4 regions of the Oceanobacillus sp. FSL W7-1304 genome follow, and region 2 is predicted to be linked to each of the others. Evidence: riboswitches for the same ligand, from Rfam matches in the RefSeq annotation. Region 2 holds a riboswitch; each other region holds the start of a gene.

Region 1 (5,264 bases), 970 kb from region 2:
GGCTAAAGCTTCTTCACGTGTATGCCCTACATAAGTTACTAGGCCTGGGAATACTTTAATATGTCTATTGCTGTCTTCGCTTTGTTTAACTTGTTCATCTAATTTTTTATGAAAACTTTTTGCTTGCTTTAAGTTCCACGACACGGAATAGACTGCATCGGCATATTTTGCGGCTAATGCAATGCCTTGTTTAGATGCCCCCGCTTGCATGGATACTGGCTTGCCTTGCGGACTTTTTGGCGTGGTGGATGGGCCATGCACTTTAAAATACGTACCATCGTGATGAAAAGGCTGAATGTTTGATGGGTTTATCAATTTTCTTTCTTCCCGCTGATGCAGAAACGCATTATCATCCCATGAAATAAATAACTTATTCATTAAAGCAGCGAATTCATCTGCCTTTTCATAACGTTTGTCACGAGGAGGCAGCTCTTCCATACTATGATTCAACGCCTCTAAATCAGTCATGGAGGTAACGAGATTCCAGCCAACACGCCCTTTTGTAATATGGTCTAAGCTTAAGAGCTGCCGGGAAGCTGTGAAAGGATTAGAAAAAGTGCTTGAAATTGTTGCAACTAATCCAACATGATTTGTCACTTGGGAAATAGCTGTTAAATTGACTACTGGATCAAACCAAAATGCTGGCATATCACTGGCATGTTTAGCCGGAAATGATTGATTATCAGCAAAAAATACTGCATCAAAATAACCTTTTTCCGCAACCTGTGCTAAAGATTGATAATAAGAAATCTCCCCAATATGTTCAATGCTTGAGTCAGGCATTAACCAAGCAGCTTGATGGTGTCCGCAACCATACAGCAAAACACCTAAATGCAGTTGTCTTTCTTTCGTTTTTGTCATTTATTTACACCTCAACATACATCATTATTAACTGTCTTGTACATTCCGTTTTTGAAGGATCAGCTATCGTATTTTAAGCTATTAGTTCATTGTTAAACCGCCGTCTATTGTGAAATTTTGCCCTGTAATACCGTCAGCATTTTCTGAAGATAAATAAGCGACCATATTGGCTACATCTTGAGGTGTGGTCACTTTCTTCAATGGCGTTGATTGAGCAATTAAATCGAATACTTCTGGTGTTGTAACGGCACTCGCGTTAGTTGTTTTTAATAATCCACCTGAAACTACATTCGCTTTTATGCCATATACACCTAATTCGGCAGCGATATTACGTGTAAAACCGATTAATCCAGCTTTTGCTGTTGTATATTCATGGTAGGGTACAACAGGATTTTGATATAAATTTGTACCAATGCTTATAATACTTCCATTTTGTCGTTCAATAAATTGGGGGATGACGCTTTGAACGACATTAAATGCTGCTTTTAACGTACCATCCAGTTGTTTTTGATAATCTTCCCATGTAAGTTCTGTGAAGGATTTTTGTTTGGTTGGATCAAACTTGAAATCTATTAATGCATTATTGACGACAACATCTATTTGGCCAAAATATTCCGTTGCTTTTTTTATCAATTCATCTACTTCTTTACGATTTGTTACATCAGCCCGAATGGCAATAGCATTCTCTTCACCAATCTCAGAAACGAGCTTCTCAGCAGCTTCTTTGCTTTGATAGTAGTTGATAACCACTTGAAATCCTTGCTGTGCCAATGTCTTTGCAATAGTTGCCCCTAACCCTCTGCTGCTGCCTGTTACTAATACTGTTCTAATCATCCTAACCACTCCTATACTATTAATTTAGCGTGAAACTTACATCATAAAAATGATAGATAAAATAAAAAATACGCAACCTTCCCATAGGAAAGCTGCGTAAAAACAAATAACTACATATTAAGAATAAGGCATAAATGTTCTTTAAGTATGTATTTAGAGTTTACACTTTCCTACGCTAGTTTCAACTAGTTCAGGTTCAAAGGGTTTGAGTAATACTCATCTCAGTTAAATAACACCCCTAGTGCATATAATTAAGTTATATCCATATGTTATAATCTTTAGAAATTTATGTCAAGGGAATAGGGATGGTTAACGTAATTTTATGATTTTTTGCTATAAAAACGTGATTGTTTTTTTATTCAATTTATACTCTTGATCATAATGGATTCATATTTATAATCGATCATTAATTAACAGAGTTTAGGTTCCTTAAAAGGTTTGTTCAAATAAATGTTTTCTCAACAACAAAAAATCATTAGGGTCGCAGCAGACACACATACAAACATTAAAAACCTGCATATTTAGCAAACTGTTCAAATGTATTTTCATTCTCTATCAAACCACATATCCCACATTGAATACGGTATTTTGGCCCCTTATACATCTGATGGAACATTTCCGTACTCTCATCTGTATAACTTTCCAGTAATTCTCCAGTTTTTGCGTCTAGTTTAACAGGTATTGCGATTTGCTCAATGAGATTAAAGCGGGATTTATTTGTTTTGCAATTTGGACAACGGTATGGCTTGATCCGTATTGCACCTCCATATGTCTTTTAGTGATGACAGTCATTTTCTGATTTTCATGTTTATTGTGGCCTATTTGCTTTTTATTATTCGGGAAACTGTTTGTTTGGGAGTTTTGTTTTGGTTAATGAGCTTCTAAAACAACGTGTGGTGGATATTTATATACAACTTGTTAGTATCTTTCACTATAGCCGATAAGGATGAATGAAACGTTAAAGTCACTTTTCGATAACATTTTTTCAATGGTTCCCTCTTTCAGTTCATTGGCCAAGTCTAAAATATCGGTAACGGCCTGTTTCAATTCACTCACCTGATTTTGAAGCCGTTGCAGTTCCTACAGTTGCGCCGACGATAAATCCGTTTCCTGTTGCCACTTGACGAGTTGCCTTTCGTAGATCGGCGCAAATTCAAGCTGTTCCGTGTAGGATCGGATGACACGGTTGACTGTGGCATCGTCTAATATATGCGGTTTAGAACGGGCTGCCAATTTGGTTCTGGTTTCATTGATTCTCACCTTTCCTTCGAATGGATATGAATTATTCATTCGGAATAACCTCCAATTGAGCCAACTCTTGGATAATGGCATCCATGTTAACTGATTCCGGATATTTGTTAAATTCGTAATGCCCGTAAAAATTAATATGCTGCCATGCAACGGGGGAAATGCGTTTCAATACATCTGAATTGAGGGCTTCCCTGTCTCTGTATTCTAGCATATTGGATAATAGACTGGCATTGTAAAAAATGATGCAATTGGCGATGAGACGACTGCATTCGTCCCAAATTTGTTGGTCTTATTCTGTTTTGAAACGGAGTTTACCAAAGTTCGCATAGGATACGGCTCGCTTTAATTTATGATAACTTTCACCCCGATTCAGGGTACGTTGCACATTTTGACGTAGGGGTGGGGAGTCTATATAATTCAGAAGGTACAAACTCTTGATGATGTTATCGTACTCCCACAAGGCCCGCATGGTTTTGTTTTTGCGGGCGTAAGCACTTAGTTTCCCAATGATAATACTCTGTGTTGTAGATTTCAATGCAAGTGACAATAGAATACGCTGGATATTGTCCCATTCCTCAATAATCAGCTTCGTATTGATTTTTCGAACAGGTTTGATGAGGACATCCCCGTATTGGCTCGGGTGTTTGAATCCGGATAACGACTTGCTCACGGTACGATAGATATCCTTGTAGCGGAGTGCAAAATCATAATCAAAAGAGTGAAGAATGGCGAAATTCACTTCATTGGTTCCATGGGTGTCGGTGGAATGCACATCCGGTCGGATATCGGTTGTATTGTTGTATAAAATATCGAACACGTAATGACTTTTATGCTCATTTGCGCCAATGACTCGGGCATTGATGGGAATATGATTGGCCACCGCTGTATAGGAAACGATCCCCTTATTTAAGCCGAAATATTTGGGGGAATGACGGGAGCGCATCGTATGGATCCTCGTTTCAAATTTCTGCCCGTCACTGCTCGAATGAATGACCTCATTAATGTCAAAGTGGTGAAAGATCGGCAGCCTTCGAACAGCATTACTGATGCGATCATTGGCTTCTTTTAAGGTTTCCAATCGTATAAAGTTCTCAGATGTAGCCGCAAGCAGGGGATAACCGATGTCGGAGATTTCACCCATTCTCCCCAACCCCATATTGGTGCCCCAAGCAATCAGACAAGCAATTAAAACCCGATCATCCCTGGCTCGTTTCGCATAACGCCCCAAGATATGATCAAATGCCTCTATAAATTGACAATGTTGATTTGCATAGTGCAGAACACTGCCAATGTCAATAGAGTTCAACGCATCAAAAAAGGAGTGGTTGATGGTTTCTGTTTCCCGTGAATTTGAAAGTATCCAGCGATTATTTGCGCCATGTTTTTTGATATGTTCATTTTCCCCCGACGCAATCCGTTGGTTCACTTCCGTCATTCTGGCTTCAAGTTTCTGTTCCAGTTTCGTTAAATAATCGTGAATGGGTTGGTTGGTATTTGTCAGACCGGCATTGGCCAATAATGTTTCTTTTTGTTGTCACTGCCTGTCATCAATTAGATCGTCCTCAAAACTTCGGTATATCGGTTAATGTTATTTCTAAATCAGGAACAACAACAGAGCCTGCCTTAGCCTTCCGTATCTTTTGTAACTATCTGGAACAAAAATATGGAAAGGAAGAGGCAAGAACACGTATTTTTACCGCTACTGATCAGGAAAAAGGTGTATTAAAAAAACTTGCTGACGCAGAAGAATATGAAACATTTGTGTTGTTGTTTTTACTCTTTATATAGACAATAATAACTTACCACGGTTAAAAATGGCTAACCGTGGTAAGTTATTATTGTCTTACAGAATGAAAAGAAACCTTTTTCTACTTAACAGCTGATTTATCCTCAGTTTCCTTTTCCAATACATTCTCAATGTAATCTTTGCCCCAGTCGTACATAGCCTCTAAAATCGGTAAAAGTTTTCTTCCATGCTCAGTTAATGAATATTCAACTTTCGGTGGAACTACAGGGTAAACTTCACGATGTACAATTAAATGATCTTCAAGTTCGCGTAATTGATTAACAAGCATTCTTTGGGTAATACCCGGCATAAGGGCCTTTAATTCACCAAATCGTTTAGTTCCTTCCTTACCTAGATGCCATAAAATCAACATTTTCCATTTACCACCAATTACTGAAAGTGTCAATTCTTTTTCACAGTTAAAAGCTTTCTCTCCTAAATTTGGCATACATGTCACTCCCCCTCCTATTTTACCCAATAGTATACTTTTTAGCACTATATGTGGTAAAAGTGCGTACTTTTAATTTCGCAA
Region 2 (5,264 bases):
GTTCATTCCCCTCTGCATCTGTATACGTGAAAAATGGCGCCTGTGCGCTCGTGTCATATTGAATGACAGCATTATTTTCCCTGGCAATTGCAATCGCTTGCTGTGGACTTACGGCACGAGCAGCTTCTCCACCTTCAACAAAGGGTAACGTCCAATCGTATCCATATAAATTTTGGCCTAATAATATTTTATCTGCGGGAATAACTGTTAAGGCGTAATCAACAACATTACGAACTTGATCAATTGGCGAAACAGCCATCGGAGGACCGTAGCTATAGCCCCATTCATAAGTCATTAATACAACAAAATCTGCTATCTCCCCATGAGCAGCGTAATCGTGAGCTTCATACCACTGCCCTGTTTGAGTGGCGCTTGTTTTTGGCGCGAGTGCAGTAGATAAGAGTAAGCCTTCCTGAGAAAATCGCTCCTTTGCTTTACGCAGAAATGCGTTGTATGCTTCCCGATCATCAGATGGCAGAAATTCAAAGTCAAAGTGGATATCGGTAAATCCTTGTGTCTGCGCTGTGTTCACAATGTTATCCAATAGCGTATTTTGAACCGCTTGTACGGTTAAAATGATATGACCAAGCTCATCACTAAACCCAGGTCCTTCCAAATTTGTCACAACCATTGCCATTGCTGTATCTGTGTTTGCGGCAATCTCCTGTAGATTCCCGATGGGTGGTGAAGTCAATGAACCATCGCGATTGACTCGATAGCTAAATAATGCAAGGAAAGTTAGATAAGGAGAATTTTTAGCAGCAGCATTTTCCAAGGTTTCAGAAACCGTATCACCAAAGGGTTCAATATAAGCATACGATGTAATCGCGCGCTTAGCACGAGGCGGGATGTAAATCCGCAAGCCAATAGGAAGTGTCATCTCTGGTGAAATATTATTAATCGTTGCTAGTTCCTGATAGGTCATCCCAAATCGGTTGGCAATGGAATAAAGGCTATCACCTTGTTGAACAAAGTAAAACTGACCAAAAATGGGGATGACCAGTGCTTGCCCGATGACGAGATCATTTGGAGCATCTAGTTCATTGGCATTCGTAATGGCGACAGCAGTTGTATTATATGTATTAGCGATTGAAGTTAATGTTTCCCCTTCTGTAACAACATGAATTTGCAAGAGAACTTCCTCCTTCAAAACAGTTTCTCATTTCAACTTATGTGAAGGAGGTCAGCTATATGACTTAAAGTGGGTCGATATTTGCCTTCATTACAGAACGGATTAAATATAATGCATAATCATTGTTCTCCTTTGCTTCGGATGCCATGCAATTTGCAGGAACGTGCATTCCAAATTGGTACATATACGCATCCTTGGCAGTAAAAAGAATGCAAATGTCTCCGGCAATACCAGCCATTAGGAGATGGCTTCGTTTTAAATCTGTAAGCAAAGATTGCAGTGGCGTCTGGAAAAAGGCAGAATGCTGTGGTTTAATAAGAAAGTAATCATCTTCCTCTGGTGCGAGTGCCTCAATAATTTCCTTGCTTCTATCATTTTTACAGTTTTCAATAATTTTATGAAAGTCTGCTTGCCATAATCCGTAATGGTCATTAACATAAATAGTAGGTAGATTTTTTTCTTTGGCGAATTTCTTCAGCTTAATGAGGTTCGGGAGGATTGCTTTCGTATTTCGATATAAATCATCACCGCCATCAAAGTCAAAATCGTTGATAATATCGACAAATAGTACAGCAGTGTTATTTAATGATGTATCCATTTATGAGTCTCCTTTATTCGGTATGACTACTTAACAGTATTTCCTCTTTTGGATTGATTCAAACTTTAAAACAAAGTGTTGTGATAATATGAGTGATGTAAAATTTATGGAAGCGGCAATTGAAGAAGCCCAAAAAGCTTTAACATTAAATGAGGTTCCAATTGGTGCGGTTATCGTATATAACGATGAAATCATTGCAAGGGGCTATAACTTGCGAGAATCCTCGCAAACGACGCTTTCCCATGCTGAGCTTGTTGCCATTCAAGAGGCAAATGAAAAGATTGGAAGCTGGCGACTAGAGGATTGTACGCTCTACGTTACATTGGAGCCATGTCCGATGTGTGCAGGCGCTATTGTCCAATCGCGAATTAAACGTGTTGTATATGGAGCAACTGATCCGAAGGCAGGATGTGCGGGCACATTAATGAATTTATTGAATGAACCTCGCTTTAATCATCAGGTTGAATTAACGGCAGGTGTTTTACAAACAGAGTGTGCTGCATTACTAACGGATTTTTTCCGAGCACTTCGAAAAAGAAAAAAATAGTCGGTAACCGGGCGCATCCGCTTTTGATGTTGCATTTTGTCGATAATTTCGCTATAATGGTAAATACCGTGCTAGGTGGGGAGGTAGCGGTGCCCTGTACTCGCAATCCGCTATAGCGAGGCTGAATTCCCACTCTAGGTGTGGCGATTTTATGGTCTGCCTTAAGGGAGTGGTGTTGACGCCCGGGTCCTACGCAACAGGAACCCATGAACCCTGTCAGGTCCGGAAGGAAGCAGCAGTAAGTGGAATTTTCTGTGTGCCGTGGGGAAGCCTAGGCCGAGCCATGAACTTAAGTAACGCATAGGGTCGTCACATCGAAAGTGGGTGCACGGCTACATAATGCAATCAAACACTCTTTTAAACGCTATAAAGCATTTGAAAGAGTGTTTTTAAATTCACCTAGAAAAAATCTTTCTAAGCTGCATGCCATATGGATAAGAGTTGGATGTTGGGATTTTTTTCGTACGAATTATTTTACTTTTATGAAAAAATGGAATAAGATAGAAATAGAATATAAAAAATCCACTAGGGGTGCCATTTGGCTGAGACAAGATTCATTTCTTGATCCCTTTGAACCTGAACTGGCTAGTACCAGCGTAGGGAAGTGGAGCTGGTGACGTATACATAATTCTGTAACTGTATATAAAACCACTCCATTTCGGGGTGGTTTTTTTGTTCTTCATTCTAAATTTATAGAAAGGAGATGTTTTGATGGATATTATTGCAAAAATAAGAGAAGACTAGCCGTTTATTTTTAATATTACCAATGAAGCTGTAGTAGAAGTAGGCTATTAAACAAAATTAGGGGAGGAATTTTCTATGCGTTTTTCAGAGTTATTGCGAGAGGCTACGAAAGAGAGTTGGAAATTAAGTCTAAATCATCCGTTTGTACAGGGTATTGTAAGTGGTGATTTGCCACTGGAAACATTCAAAAATTATATTCTGCAGGATATCTATTATTTGAAGCATTACGGCAAGGTGCATGCTTTTGCGGCTGCACATTCAGATGATTTTCATGTTGCTGCTAAGCTGGCAGAAAAAGCAAAGAAAACAGCAGAAGCAGAGCTAACAGTGCATAAGGAGCATGCAGGGATTTTAAAGATTACCAATGCAGAAATTGAGAATTTTAAACCTGCACCAACTGCCTATGCTTATACATCGCATTTGTACCGTGCATCGTTGTCCGGAAGTTTAGCTCAAATTGTAGCTGCAATGCTACCATGTTACTGGTTATATGCTGATATTGGTTTGACTTACAAGGACGCAAAACCGAAAGAAGAAATTTACCAAAATTGGCTGAACACGTATGGTAGTGAGTGGTTCCAAGAGTCCACACAGGAAATGATTGACCTGCTCGATGGATTAGCGGAAAAGGCAAGTGAAACAGAAAAAGAGAAAATCAAAGAGCAGTTTATTCTTGCGAAAGAATATGAGCTCGCATTTTGGGAGATGTCCTATACGTTTGAAACATGGCTTTCGGAAAAAGCAACGAATCCGGCATCTGTTTAAAATTATAAAAACCAGGGTGGCTGATGATATGCCATCCTGGTTTCTTAGTCCCATAGAACAAACAAATCTTCTACACCTATAACGAAATGTGACAGTAACTCCAGATGAATGTTACAAAAAATATATTTAACCCTGTTTTGGTTCACATTCACCCCTAAAATCGGGTATAATTAGAAATAGATCATAGAGGGGAATCTGTATTATGAGCTATCAAGCTTTATATCGCGTTTGGCGTCCAAGAACTTTTGAGGATGTCGTAGGACAAACACATATTACGAGAACACTGCAGAATGCGATTGTACAAGATAAATTTTCGCATGCTTATTTATTCTCTGGGCCAAGAGGAACAGGGAAAACAAGTGCTGCCAAGATTTTTGCCCAAACAATTAACTGTGAGCATGCACCAGTCAAAGAACCATGTAATGAATGTGATGCATGTCGTGGCATTTTGGATGGCTCGATTTCAGATGTTATTGAAATTGATGCTGCATCCAATACGAGTGTCGATGATATTCGTGAAATCCGAGACAAGGTAAAGTATGCTTCAAGCGCAGTACCATATAAAGTGTACATCATTGATGAGGTACACATGATTTCAATTAATGCATTCAACGCATTACTAAAAACGTTAGAAGAACCACCAAAGCATGTCGTCTTTATTTTGGCAACGACCGAGCCACATAAAATTCCATTAACGATTATTTCTAGGTGTCAGCGATTCGATTTTAAACCGATATCCAATCAGGCAATTGTAGATCGTATGCAAACGATTATGGAAGCAGAGAATATTTCTGTTTCGAAAGAGGCATTGGATACTGTTGCATTAGCAGCAGAAGGTGGAATGCGTGATGCGTTAAGTATTCTGGATCAAGCAATTTCCTATAGTGAGGACCAGGTAGAACTCGATGATGTGTTGGCTGTTACTGGTGGTGTTTCCCAGAAAGTGCTCACCGATATCGTAAAGGCCATGCATGAAAAAGATGTGGAACAGGCGTTACAGCTATTGGATGATTTGATCCAACGGGGGAAAGATCCTGGACGCTTTGTATATGATCTGATTTATTTTATGCGTGATCTATTGCTTTTCAAAAGTGCTCCATCGCTAGAAGGATTGTTGGAAAGAGCAAGAGTGGATGATAACTTCCTTGCACTTTCTGATTCTGTATCAACCTCATGGATTCAGAATGCAATTATCCAACTGAATCAGTGCCAACAAGAGATCAAGTGGACGAATAGTCCAAAGGTATTTATCGAAATAGCGATACTCACGATTACCAATCGTTATCATGCCGGGGAGCAGGCGACAGCTGATGTTGATTCAGAAGCAGTAACAAAACTGATGAGCAAAATGTCACAATTGGAAAAAGAGCTTACCAATCTGAAGCAGCAGCCTGCACAGCCTGTCCAAGCACCAGCTGCATCTGAGAAGAGAAGGCAACCTGCGAGAGGATCGAAAAATAGCTATAAAATCCCGTTTG
Region 3 (5,264 bases), 1.5 Mb from region 2:
TTATCCCCAATGATCTCCACCTTAATCATGTCACATAAACCAGACGCTTTTGCAAGTTTCGCTATACGAACAGCCTCTTCGGCCGTACTTGCTCCAGCTGTATTCGGAAGTAACGTATATTTAGTTAAGTCCAATTGTTCCAAGAAGTTTGGCTGACTTGCTTCAAAAATATTCATCCTTCTAACAGCAAACGTTAAAATTTCTGTTTCCGATACTGCTACTGCTTCTTTTTGAACCTCAAATGATGGGTACTTCCCTGTGCCTAATAATAAACGAGATTGGAAAGTACGATTAGCAATGGTTAACATAATCATCCGCCTCCTACAAAATGAATAATTTCTACGATATCCCCATTGAAAAGCCTTTTTGTTTCGTATTCTTCCTTCATAACAATTTCCTTATTTACCTCTACGACAGCAATCCGAGATTGTAATTGATAGTGTGCCAGCAACTCTCCGACTGAATCCACTACCTCTGGAAGTTCCACCTGTTTCCCATTCAGCTGAAATTTCATTTTTATCACCTCCTAAACTACTATGCTTTGACGACGATCTACACGAAATGTCTGCATCCATCCGTTATTTATGTCTTTTCCAACAACAAAATCACGAATCATTTCCCCTGTTGCTGGAGCAAGTAAAATTCCATTTCGGTAATGCCCACAAGCAATGAGTATTCTTTCTTCCTCTGGATGCCTTCCGATAAATGGGTTGCCATCAAACGTGCCTGGTCGCAATCCTGCCTGAACGTGATCGATTTTCCATTCGATTGCAGATGGAATCATGGCTTTTGCCTTTTCAATTAAAAACTTGATTCCTTCAAGGCTTACAGTATCACTCCAATCCTTCTTGATCATGGTTGCACCAATAACAAGCTTTCCATTATTTCTAGGAACGATATAACAGCTTTCATGAAATAGGGTATACTCTAATACATGCTGTTCACTATGAACGATTAAACTTTCACCTTTAATTGGTATGAGCTCTTCATCTAATCCAATTTGCCTAAATAGCCCATTACCATATACACCTGTAGCAAAGACAACATAATTTGCTTCGACATCACCATGCATTGTTCGGACAAGATAGTTGCCATCTTTCTTTTCCACTTGATAAACACCGTTGCTTTCCATAATGGATGCACCAAGGGATCGAGCACTTTTAGCAAAGCTTTCACAGGTTTGATCTGGTATAACACTCACATCATCCTTTATATATGCTGCTCCTAATATATTTGGAGCAATCAATGGCTCCCTTTTCTTTACTTCTTCTTTATCCAACCATTCTGCAGTTGGTTGCTTCAGAAGCGGAGTAAGCTGATGCTTATCTGTATCTGAAAATACAAGCTTTAATATTCCACCTTCTTTGTATCCAATATCAATGCCGCTTAATTGATAAAGCTCATCCTTCAACCTGAGATATGCTTGTTGACTCGATCTGGCAAACGAAAATATTGTATCCTCGCCATTGCTTTCAGAATGAGCACCGAGCATACCAGCCGCAGCACTTGTAGTCATCAAACCAATTTGTCCTTTTTCAAATAACGCAACATCAACCTTTTCTTTCGCTAAGTAGTAGGCAATCGAACAACCAATAATACCACCACCAATTACGACTACTTCATAATGCTGTTTCACTTTGAAATTGCCTCCCTATATTTTTTTATCATCACGTTTGGTGCATCGGCATGGAAAATACCGGACATGATTGCAATTCCATCTGCTTTTGTCTGTTTCATTAACGGCACCTCTTCTAATGAAATTCCTCCGATACCATAAACTGGGATGTGAATTTCTCTTTTCATTCGTTCAATTGGCAAAATTCCATTTGGAGGTATTCCCCTTTTACTGCTTGTCTCAAAACAATGACCAAATATTATATAATCCGCCCCATCCGCTTCAGCTTCTTTCGCTTTTTCGAATGAATGTACACTGCAACCAACTCTTAGATGCGGATATTGCTTCTTCACTGTTTTTACTGGTAAGCCATGTTCTGGCAGGTGAAGATTTGGGATGTCACTAAGCAGTACGATATCAAGCCGATTATTTAGAATTACTTTTTCTTTATCAACCCCATTCATTTGCAGATAATCTAGTAGCTGCAAAATTTCACGGGCTGTTTTTGACTTTTCACGAATTTGGAGAAAATCAATCTCGTCGATGATGTCAATAATGGTATCTGTTAGCTTTTCAACAGTCATGCTATCTGCGGTTACAGCAATTAGCTTCATCAAACTCCCGCCCCTTTCTTTCAGGTTTCATCAAGAATCATTACCTAATAATGCAATTACAGCTTTTATGCACACAAAAAAACCACTTTCCTGCACACAGAAAGTGGTATCGTATTTGTATAATGAAACTAACAATACAATTTGCCCTTGCCACATTCCTACGCAGGTGCTAGCCTGTTCAGGTTTTGAGGGTTTCAAAGTAACTACTTTTTTCTCAGCCCTTATCAAGGGTTCCCCTAGTGAATAACGCTACGTATTTACTTATCATTACTTTACCACAAATAGAAAAATTTGCAAAGTCTGGATTTTTCAAATAATACAGTTTAAAGACGAGTTGTAGGCTAGATTTCACACAGCTTTTTTATTTTCGAACCAAAAAAATACCATTTTCATGTATACTAAAACTAGAAAAAATAGAAAGAGGTCTTAAATAATGAAAGTAAAAATGAACGTACAGACAGCATATCATGGTGAATTGCTGCGAGCAGGCAAAGTATATGAAATTGATGAAACGACAGCAAAGCGGTGGATTGCTAGTAATTTGGCAGAAGAAGTTAAAAATGAAAAGTAAGCTATAACCTTCCGCAATTGATGCGTCCAGAACAGTTAAATTGTATGGAAAAAATGCTTACTTCTTTAGTTAAAACTGTTGGATCAGACATCGAATAACAAACTGAAGCGGGCTGGGATATCACATCGATAAAAGAAAAGAATAACACCTGGCATCATGAGGTTATAGACGCAGTAAACATTATTAGAGTAGATAACAATCTTCTTTGGGAAAAGCAATAAGCATGAGCGCGAAATAGGTATACCAGGAAGCTTAATGAGATTCAATCTTCTAAACGCAACTGTAATACAGTACAAACCTCGCATATTGCTACCCGATTTTTTCCCACTAAATACAAATGTCAACCCAGCTGGATACACTTCGTGACTCTTTACTGTGAATAGCAGGGTTGACTATTTATAATGCATATTTTTAGCACTGCCAATCTAACAGCACTGCTAGTTGAACAAATAGACGTTTCTTCTAGAACATTTCGTCTACTATCCAATAAATCTATCTATTCGCGAAGAATTCTTCCGCCTTTTCTAAAAATACTTCTTGATCAGGAGTCAAATCGTATTCCTCCTCGATCGCTGAAACAGGACAAACTGCTTTGCACGCACCACAGTCAATGCAAATGTCAGGATCAATATAAAATTGATCTGGTCCCTCTTCTATACAATCAACCGGACAGACACTCACACATTCTGCTGCCTTTTCCGGTCCACATGGATCCAATATTACAAAAGCCATTTATGATTTACCTCCTTACATACATCACTTTCTCTCTATTAAATGATAATGCTTAAACGTCTTGAAGTAAACCATTTGACTCGAAATTCCGACAACATTATACATAAACACTTACTCCTGGGCCAAACGGAATTCCAAAGTAGAAGAAAATTAACAGAAGAATCGTAAATGTAATCAAAAAGAAAATCGTATATGGTAACATTAATGCAATCAATGTACCAATTCCTGCTTTCTTATCATACTCCTTCATAAATCCAAGCACGATAATCAAATACGGGTTCATCGGTGTGATTACGTTTGTGGATGAGTCTGCAATTCGATATGCCGCTTGAACAAATGCTGGACTGTATCCTAAAAAGTAAAACATCGGTATAAAAATAGGTGCTTCTAACGCCCATTGTGCAGATCCACTAAATATAAACAAGTTCAATAGTGTTGTTAAAATAACAAACCCTAATATAACAGCAATTCCTGTTAAACCAATGGATTCCAGCATGTTCGCTCCACTAATAGCAATCCAAGCTCCCATGTTTGTCCATTCGAAATAGGAGATAAATTGAGCTGCCGCAAATACGAGTACGATAAATCCGGACATGTCTTTTATTGCATTTCCCATATAGGTCCCGATATCCTTCGAGCTTTTAATCTTTTTTACTGTTACCCCATAGACCGTACCAACTAGAATAAACAAAAACAAAATTAATGGCACAATTCCAGATAAAAATGGTGAAGGGATGATTCCGCCTTCCTCATTCGTCAGTGGGGAACTAGGAATAAGAATTACTGTAACAATTAATGCAACATATGCAACACCCGCAAGCACAGCATTACGCAATCCCTTTATTTCCAAGGAAGTTGTTCCCTTTACTTCTTTGGCTGCTCCACCTGCATAGGTACCTAAGCGTGGCTCTACTATCTTTTCCGTAACAAATCCGCCAACAAAAGTTAAAATAAACACACATGTCAACATAAAATACCAATTATCAACAGGTGTTACATAGAGATCTGGATTTACAGTACGAATCGCTTCCGTTGAAATTCCAGATAGCAATGCATCCGTGCCAGTAATCATTAAATTAGCTGTAAAACCGGAGCCCACACCAGCAAATCCTGCAGCAAGTCCTGCGAGAGGGTGTCTGCCAATATTATAGAAAACCATTGCAGCCAGTGGTGGAATAATAACAAACGCAGCATCAGATGCGATATTCCCCAAAATACCAGTGAAAACCACTGCATATGTAACCAATGATTTTGGTGCCTTTAGAATCGTACTCTTTATTCCAGTCTCTAAAAGCCCTACCTTATCAGCCAGGCCAATTCCCAGCATCATCGCTAAAACAATCCCTAATGGTGTAAAACCAACAAAATTGTCCAGCATCGATGTTAAAATATATTGCAGCCCTTCAGCTGAGATCAAGCTTTTTATAGCGAGCACCTCAGACTCACCTGGTAATGTGAACGTGACATTAAATAGTGAGATTACCCATGATAATACGATAACGATACCTGCAAGAATGACAAACAACATAAATGGATCCGGTAATTTATTCCCCACTCTTTCAATTCCGTTCAAAAAACTTTGCATGCCAAACCTTTTTTGTCCTCTTGCCATCAAATCCATCCCTTCTATTTTCTCTTATTTCAATGCACAAAAACGAAATACTTTTTTGGGCCTGCCTCGTACATTTGATTGCACCTCTCCACATTGCTCTGTAATTGCAGCCTTTTCTAG
Region 4 (5,264 bases), 610 kb from region 2:
GTGAGCGAAAGTATCAACGAAAAAACAATTCGGAAGAACAGAAGTGAAAGACCCTAAATAAAGTGCTTTAGGGTCTTTCTATTTGTTTTGGTAAAATAACTAGGAAATTATAAAATTTGAATGCAGTGGGCAACTTAGTTACTCCAACTCCCCACAGTTCGGAGCGCAGTCCGTACGTCGCTAACCAGGCGCTTGCGCTTCTGTTCCTAACAGTTTGAAGAATGAGAGCGCCGCGGCAAGAGTTTGATTGGCGATAAGCAAGTGATCGCACAAAAACATTCTAAATCTAGCGTGATACATATACCGGTTTTTTTGAAGTTTACTGTTTGTCGATGACATTTATCTTTAAAGAAATCAACTAGATTTTTACCTCCATGCGTCAGTGGAATACCGTGTTCATTTACCGGCTGTAATAATTCAACTTCGACACAGCATGTATGTGGAATAAATCGTATTGCCCGTAAGACTGGTGTTTCGAGAGCAGCGAAAAACGCATCCTCGCAACATCCCTTTTTTTTCTTCTTGTACACACCGCTTGCAATAAATGGTTTAAGACTGCCTTTGTTAAATAGAATAAAGGGGATAGTTGTATTCCTATTTATACTATGATTTTGGGAATATAATTCTCTTATAGAGTCGTTGCAGCTACTGCTACAGTGCTTATTCCTATCAGCTACTTGATTCTGTGCGGCAACTATTTTCCTTACTACTTCACAAACACAGTCATTGTGACCGCATGAACAGTTAGGATAGCTCATAAACTACTGCTCCTTTCTTTGGTGATGTATTTACTATTAAGATATGCAGATATATTCACAATGCTTGTATAATAGTCTAATAAATTTATTTAAATGAAAATGCTGCACATGAAGTAGGTGTAGCTATAGTAAGAAAAGATAGTTTTAAAGTGGAGATAAAAGTTGCGATAGTATTTATTATTTCACTTTCCAAGAGAGGGGAGAGGATATTTGTTGGATGGAAGATCATGCTGTCGATAAATCCCCCTTAACCATTTTATAAGTGACCAGGGGGATTTATAAGTAGTCTGTTATTTAAAATTGAAAATCAACTTTTTTATTCTCTTGTGTTTCATAGCCTTTCATATACTTAATTCGTTTTTGTGCGGAAGATTGGCTTACTTGTTCATCCGCATGGTAAGAAGAGCGTACCAATGGTCCAGATTCACAATGCGAGAAGCCTTTTTCAAGTGCGATTTTTTTTAATTCTTCAAATTCATCTGGATGATAATATTTTTCAACATTTAAATGTTTTTTAGTTGGTTGTAAATACTGCCCAATTGTAACAATGTCCACATCATGTGCACGCAAGTCGTCCATTGCTTCAATGAGTTCTTCCTTTGTTTCTCCTAAACCAACCATAATACTGGATTTCGTAGGAATAGTTGGCGCAATTTCTTTCACACGTTGAAGCAGCTGTAGGGATCGGTCGTATCTTGCGATGGCTCGAACGCGTTTAGTTAATCGTCTAACGGTTTCAATATTATGATTGAATATATCTGGTTCACTATCCATAAGTGTATGTAAGCTTTCATAATCCCCTTTCATATCGGATGGCAGGACTTCAATTGTGCAGCCTGGATTCTGATGGCGGATTGCCCGTACAGTATTGGCAAAAACTGCTGCTCCTCCATCTTCTAGGTCATCACGCGCGACCGCTGTCACAACAACGTGTTTTAACCCCATAATGGAAACGGAATCAGCAACTCGCTTTGGTTCGCCTAAATCAAGCCCACTTGGAAGACCTGTTTTAACCGCGCAAAATCGGCATCCTCGTGTACACGTATCACCTAGAATCATAAATGTTGCTGTCTTACGCTCACTCCAGCATTCATAAATATTTGGGCATTTTGCTTCTTCACATACTGTGTTTAATCGCTTATCGCGCATTAAATGCTTCAATTTTTTATAGGATTCATTTGTATTGATTTTTGTTTTTAGCCATTCTGGTTTACGAATATATTCTGCCTGTTTAGCCAATGCTAGCACGCTCCTTATTTGAGTTAATATTCCATGCTCTCGTTTCATATTTTGAATGTGCTAATTGCTGCACTTCTTCCCATTGGGTTTCTGTTAATTGCAAAGGGTGGAGTTCTAGATCTAATCCTTTTTTGAATCCTTCTTTGAATGCCTGTGTTAACATGTCATAATGATGTTCTCGATTCGTTAATTGATTAATTGTAACCGCTTTTTTGGAAAATGCGGCTCGACTTCGTTCCCGTATCCGTCCGGAAGAAAACAGGAATAAATCAAAAAGCATCTCCGTATCCATACTCATTGGAATCGAACCGTGTTGCATGAGGACACCCTTTTTCCTTGTTTGCGCATTTCCGGAAAGCTTTTTGCCGTCTACAACCATTTCGTAGAAGGCTGGTTTCTCAAAACATATTGCTGTTCTCCCTCTGGCGCTATCTCTGTCTAAAATGGCATATTCAGCTGGAATACCTAAGTTAAGATACCCTTCAAACACCCCTTTAGATAGTACGTGGTATGCTTCTTGAACGGATACAGGAATATCTGGATCATTCTCAGAAATAACAAGGCTATACGTTAGCTCATCGTCATGAAGGACTGCACTGCCACCAGTTAAACGACGAACAAATTGGCACCTGTGTCGTTCTATTGCATCGAAATCAATTTTGTTGTCAACCTTTTGAAAGTAGCCGACAGATAAACTTGGTGCTTTCCAGCCATAAAATCGTAATGTCGGCGGGATTTTACCTTCATGATGCCAGTTGATTAAGCACTCATCAAACGCCATATTCCACGAAGCATCTTGGAAGCCGGTATCGATAAAAGCCCAATGTTTCTTCAATGTAGACACCTCCGATGAAAAATTACTTTTTTGAGAGCTGCTAGCTACTGCGCCGATGATGTTAAAGACCTAGTGGTATTTCCCTGACCTCATGACGCAAACACCGTATTTCCTTTTACTAAGTTCATGCAGCGCTAACAGGACTACGCTTTTGCTAAAAAAAGACTGCATCAAATAGAATGCAGTCTTTGATAAATTTATCCAGCGATAACATATCCGATCCATTGTCGACTGCACATTCCCCACGCTAGTATTATCTAATTCGGGTTCAAAGGGTCAGGCGCGAAACGTCTTTCTCAGCAAAGCAGCTCCCCTAGTGCGTATTTATTTATTTGTTTATTCGAATTACATGCTAAGCTTACTGCTAATTGTGATAATTGTAAAGATAAATGCAACAATTAGCGTTAAGAATTTTTAAATTAGTACGCGTTCACATAGAAGCTATCTGGACATGTGTGTTTTACCGAACTTTTTGCCCGTTTGATTGAATACTTCCATTTATTAATTGCTGGATGTCCTTTAATTTTCCTTCGTGTAAAAGCTGGACAATTTTACTCCCAACAATGACACCATCACATGCTTTGGAAAGCTGTTGTGCCTGCTCAGCATTTGATACACCGAACCCTGCTAGGACAGGGATAGAGCTGTTTTTCTTGAGCAATTTCAAATAATCATGCACTTTCGTATCGTGTGTTTCACGTTCCCCAGTTGTTCCTTTCACAGCAACAGCATACAGAAATCCTTCTGAACGTTTTGCTAATTCTATTAAGCGTTCCTCTGAACTTGTCATTGCTGCAAGGCGAATAAAAGCAATGTTTTGTTCTTGCAGAGAACTAGCAATGATTCCTTCCTCTTCCATCGGGATGTCAGGTATAATGACGCCATCAACTCCCGCTTGTAAGCAATCTTTGGCGAATCGATCAATTCCGTAGGCTAGAATTGGGTTTAAATAAGTCATGATAACTATTGGAATTGAACGTCTATCTTTAAAGGTTGTTAGTTTATCGATAACCGTTGCTAAGGTTGTGCCATGTTTTAATGCACGTATACCGGCCTCTTGAATTATTGGTCCATCTGCTACTGGGTCGGAGAATGGGATACCAACTTCAATTGCTGCAGCCCCACAATTTTGTAAGAAATAAATCGTTTCTTCTAAGCGATCGAGCCCGCCGTCGCCTGCCATCATATAAGGAACGAAGAGTTTCTCATTCACCCTCGCCTTATCTTGAATTGCTTTTTCTAATTTTGCTTTACCCATTATATGTTCCCTCCAATCCGATCTTTCACCTGTTCGACATCTTTATCCCCACGCCCTGATAAGCAAACGACGATGGTCTCGTCTTGCGGCATTTCTATTGCAAGCTTCATTGCATATGCAATTGCATGTGCGCTTTCCAATGCAGGAATAATTCCTTCAGTTTTGGATAGAAATTGGAAAGCTTCAAGTGCTTCATCATCTGTAATGGATGTGTACTTTACCCGATTTATTTCATGCAAATGGCTATGCTCAGGACCTACTCCAGGATAGTCAAGACCAGCAGAGATGGAGAATGCTTCCTCGATTAACCCTTCCTTATCTTGTAGTAAGTAAGTTAATGTTCCATGTAATACACCGACATCGCCACCGGTTAAAGTTGCAGCATGCTGATTTGTATCAAGACCAGCACCACCAGCTTCTACACCGAATAGCTTTACATCTTTATCCTCGATAAATGGGTGGAACATTCCCATTGCATTACTACCACCACCGACGCAAGCAATGATTGCATCTGCTAGTTTACCAGTTTGATCGAGGATTTGTTTTTTTGTCTCTTTCCCGATAATAGATTGAAGATCACGTACGATTTTAGGAAATGGATGCGGACCAACAACGGATCCGATAATATAGTGGGTATCATCAACATGATTAACCCAATAACGCAATGCTTCATTAACCGCATCCTTCAGCGTTCCGCTACCTTGTGAGACTCCACGTACTTCAGCTCCTAACAGTTCCATTCGAAATACATTCAGCTTTTGTCGACGAATATCTTCTTCACCCATAAAGACAACACATTCTAATCCGAGTAATGCACAAACAGTTGCCGTTGCGACACCATGCTGGCCTGCACCTGTTTCAGCAACTACTTTTTTCTTTCCCATTCTTAATGTTAGTAATGCTTGCCCAATCGTATTATTAATTTTATGTGCACCTGTGTGATTTAAGTCTTCTCGTTTTAGATAGATGTTAGCACCACCAAGTGATTTGGTAAGTTGCTCGGCGTAATATAATGGTGTTTCCCGCCCAACATATTGCTTCAAATAGTAGTTTAACTCCTGGATAAATTCTGGATCGTTCATTGCTTTCTCATAGGCTTCTTCTAATTCAATGACGGCTGGCATTAATAACTCGGGGACAAATTTCCCTCCAAATTGTCCATACTTACCTGCTT

The links. A riboswitch is a leader RNA that binds a small molecule or an ion and turns the genes downstream of it on or off. The one in region 2 is predicted to bind thiamine pyrophosphate.
Region 1: it holds a riboswitch for thiamine pyrophosphate, as region 2 does, so the genes downstream of both, NYE61_RS18065 (3-oxoacyl-ACP reductase) here and tenA (thiaminase II) in region 2, are expected to answer to the same signal.
Region 3: it holds a riboswitch for thiamine pyrophosphate, as region 2 does, so the genes downstream of both, NYE61_RS20315 (thiamine phosphate synthase) here and tenA (thiaminase II) in region 2, are expected to answer to the same signal.
Region 4: it holds a riboswitch for thiamine pyrophosphate, as region 2 does, so the genes downstream of both, NYE61_RS10505 (lipoate--protein ligase family protein) here and tenA (thiaminase II) in region 2, are expected to answer to the same signal.

What each region holds. Positions count from the first base shown of each region.
Region 1 covers NZ_CP150211.1:3,647,023-3,652,286, forward strand. The annotation lists gene NYE61_RS18060 (LLM class flavin-dependent oxidoreductase) at 1-861, opposite strand, end outside; gene NYE61_RS18065 (3-oxoacyl-ACP reductase) at 943-1,695, opposite strand; TPP riboswitch at 1,846-1,945, opposite strand; gene NYE61_RS18070 (DNA alkylation repair protein) at 2,201-2,446, opposite strand; gene NYE61_RS18075 (hypothetical protein) at 2,614-2,751, opposite strand; gene NYE61_RS18080 (hypothetical protein) at 2,776-2,985, opposite strand; partial or broken gene NYE61_RS18085 (transposase) at 2,978-4,522, opposite strand; partial or broken gene NYE61_RS18090 (glucose-6-phosphate isomerase) at 4,522-4,710, shown strand; gene NYE61_RS18095 (winged helix-turn-helix transcriptional regulator) at 4,815-5,180, opposite strand.
Region 2 covers NZ_CP150211.1:2,678,725-2,683,988, reverse strand. The annotation lists gene NYE61_RS13660 (glycoside hydrolase family 18 protein) at 1-1,132, opposite strand, end outside; gene NYE61_RS13655 (isochorismatase family cysteine hydrolase) at 1,197-1,730, opposite strand; gene tadA (tRNA adenosine(34) deaminase TadA) at 1,819-2,277, shown strand; RNA gene ffs (signal recognition particle sRNA large type) at 2,344-2,609, shown strand; TPP riboswitch at 2,795-2,897, shown strand; gene tenA (thiaminase II) at 3,097-3,786, shown strand; gene dnaX (DNA polymerase III subunit gamma/tau) at 3,989-5,264, shown strand, end outside.
Region 3 covers NZ_CP150211.1:4,136,440-4,141,703, reverse strand. The annotation lists gene NYE61_RS20330 (thiazole synthase) at 1-314, opposite strand, end outside; gene thiS (sulfur carrier protein ThiS) at 311-514, opposite strand; gene thiO (glycine oxidase ThiO) at 527-1,636, opposite strand; gene NYE61_RS20315 (thiamine phosphate synthase) at 1,633-2,229, opposite strand; TPP riboswitch at 2,368-2,477, opposite strand; gene NYE61_RS20310 (hypothetical protein) at 2,663-2,800, shown strand; gene NYE61_RS20305 (4Fe-4S binding protein) at 3,293-3,532, opposite strand; gene NYE61_RS20300 (AbgT family transporter) at 3,630-5,144, opposite strand; gene NYE61_RS20295 (hypothetical protein) at 5,169-5,264, opposite strand, start outside.
Region 4 covers NZ_CP150211.1:2,071,753-2,077,016, reverse strand. The annotation lists gene NYE61_RS10515 (hypothetical protein) at 1-47, shown strand, start outside; gene lipA (lipoyl synthase) at 1,053-1,997, opposite strand; gene NYE61_RS10505 (lipoate--protein ligase family protein) at 1,990-2,778, opposite strand; TPP riboswitch at 3,054-3,157, opposite strand; gene trpA (tryptophan synthase subunit alpha) at 3,293-4,090, opposite strand; gene trpB (tryptophan synthase subunit beta) at 4,090-5,264, opposite strand, start outside.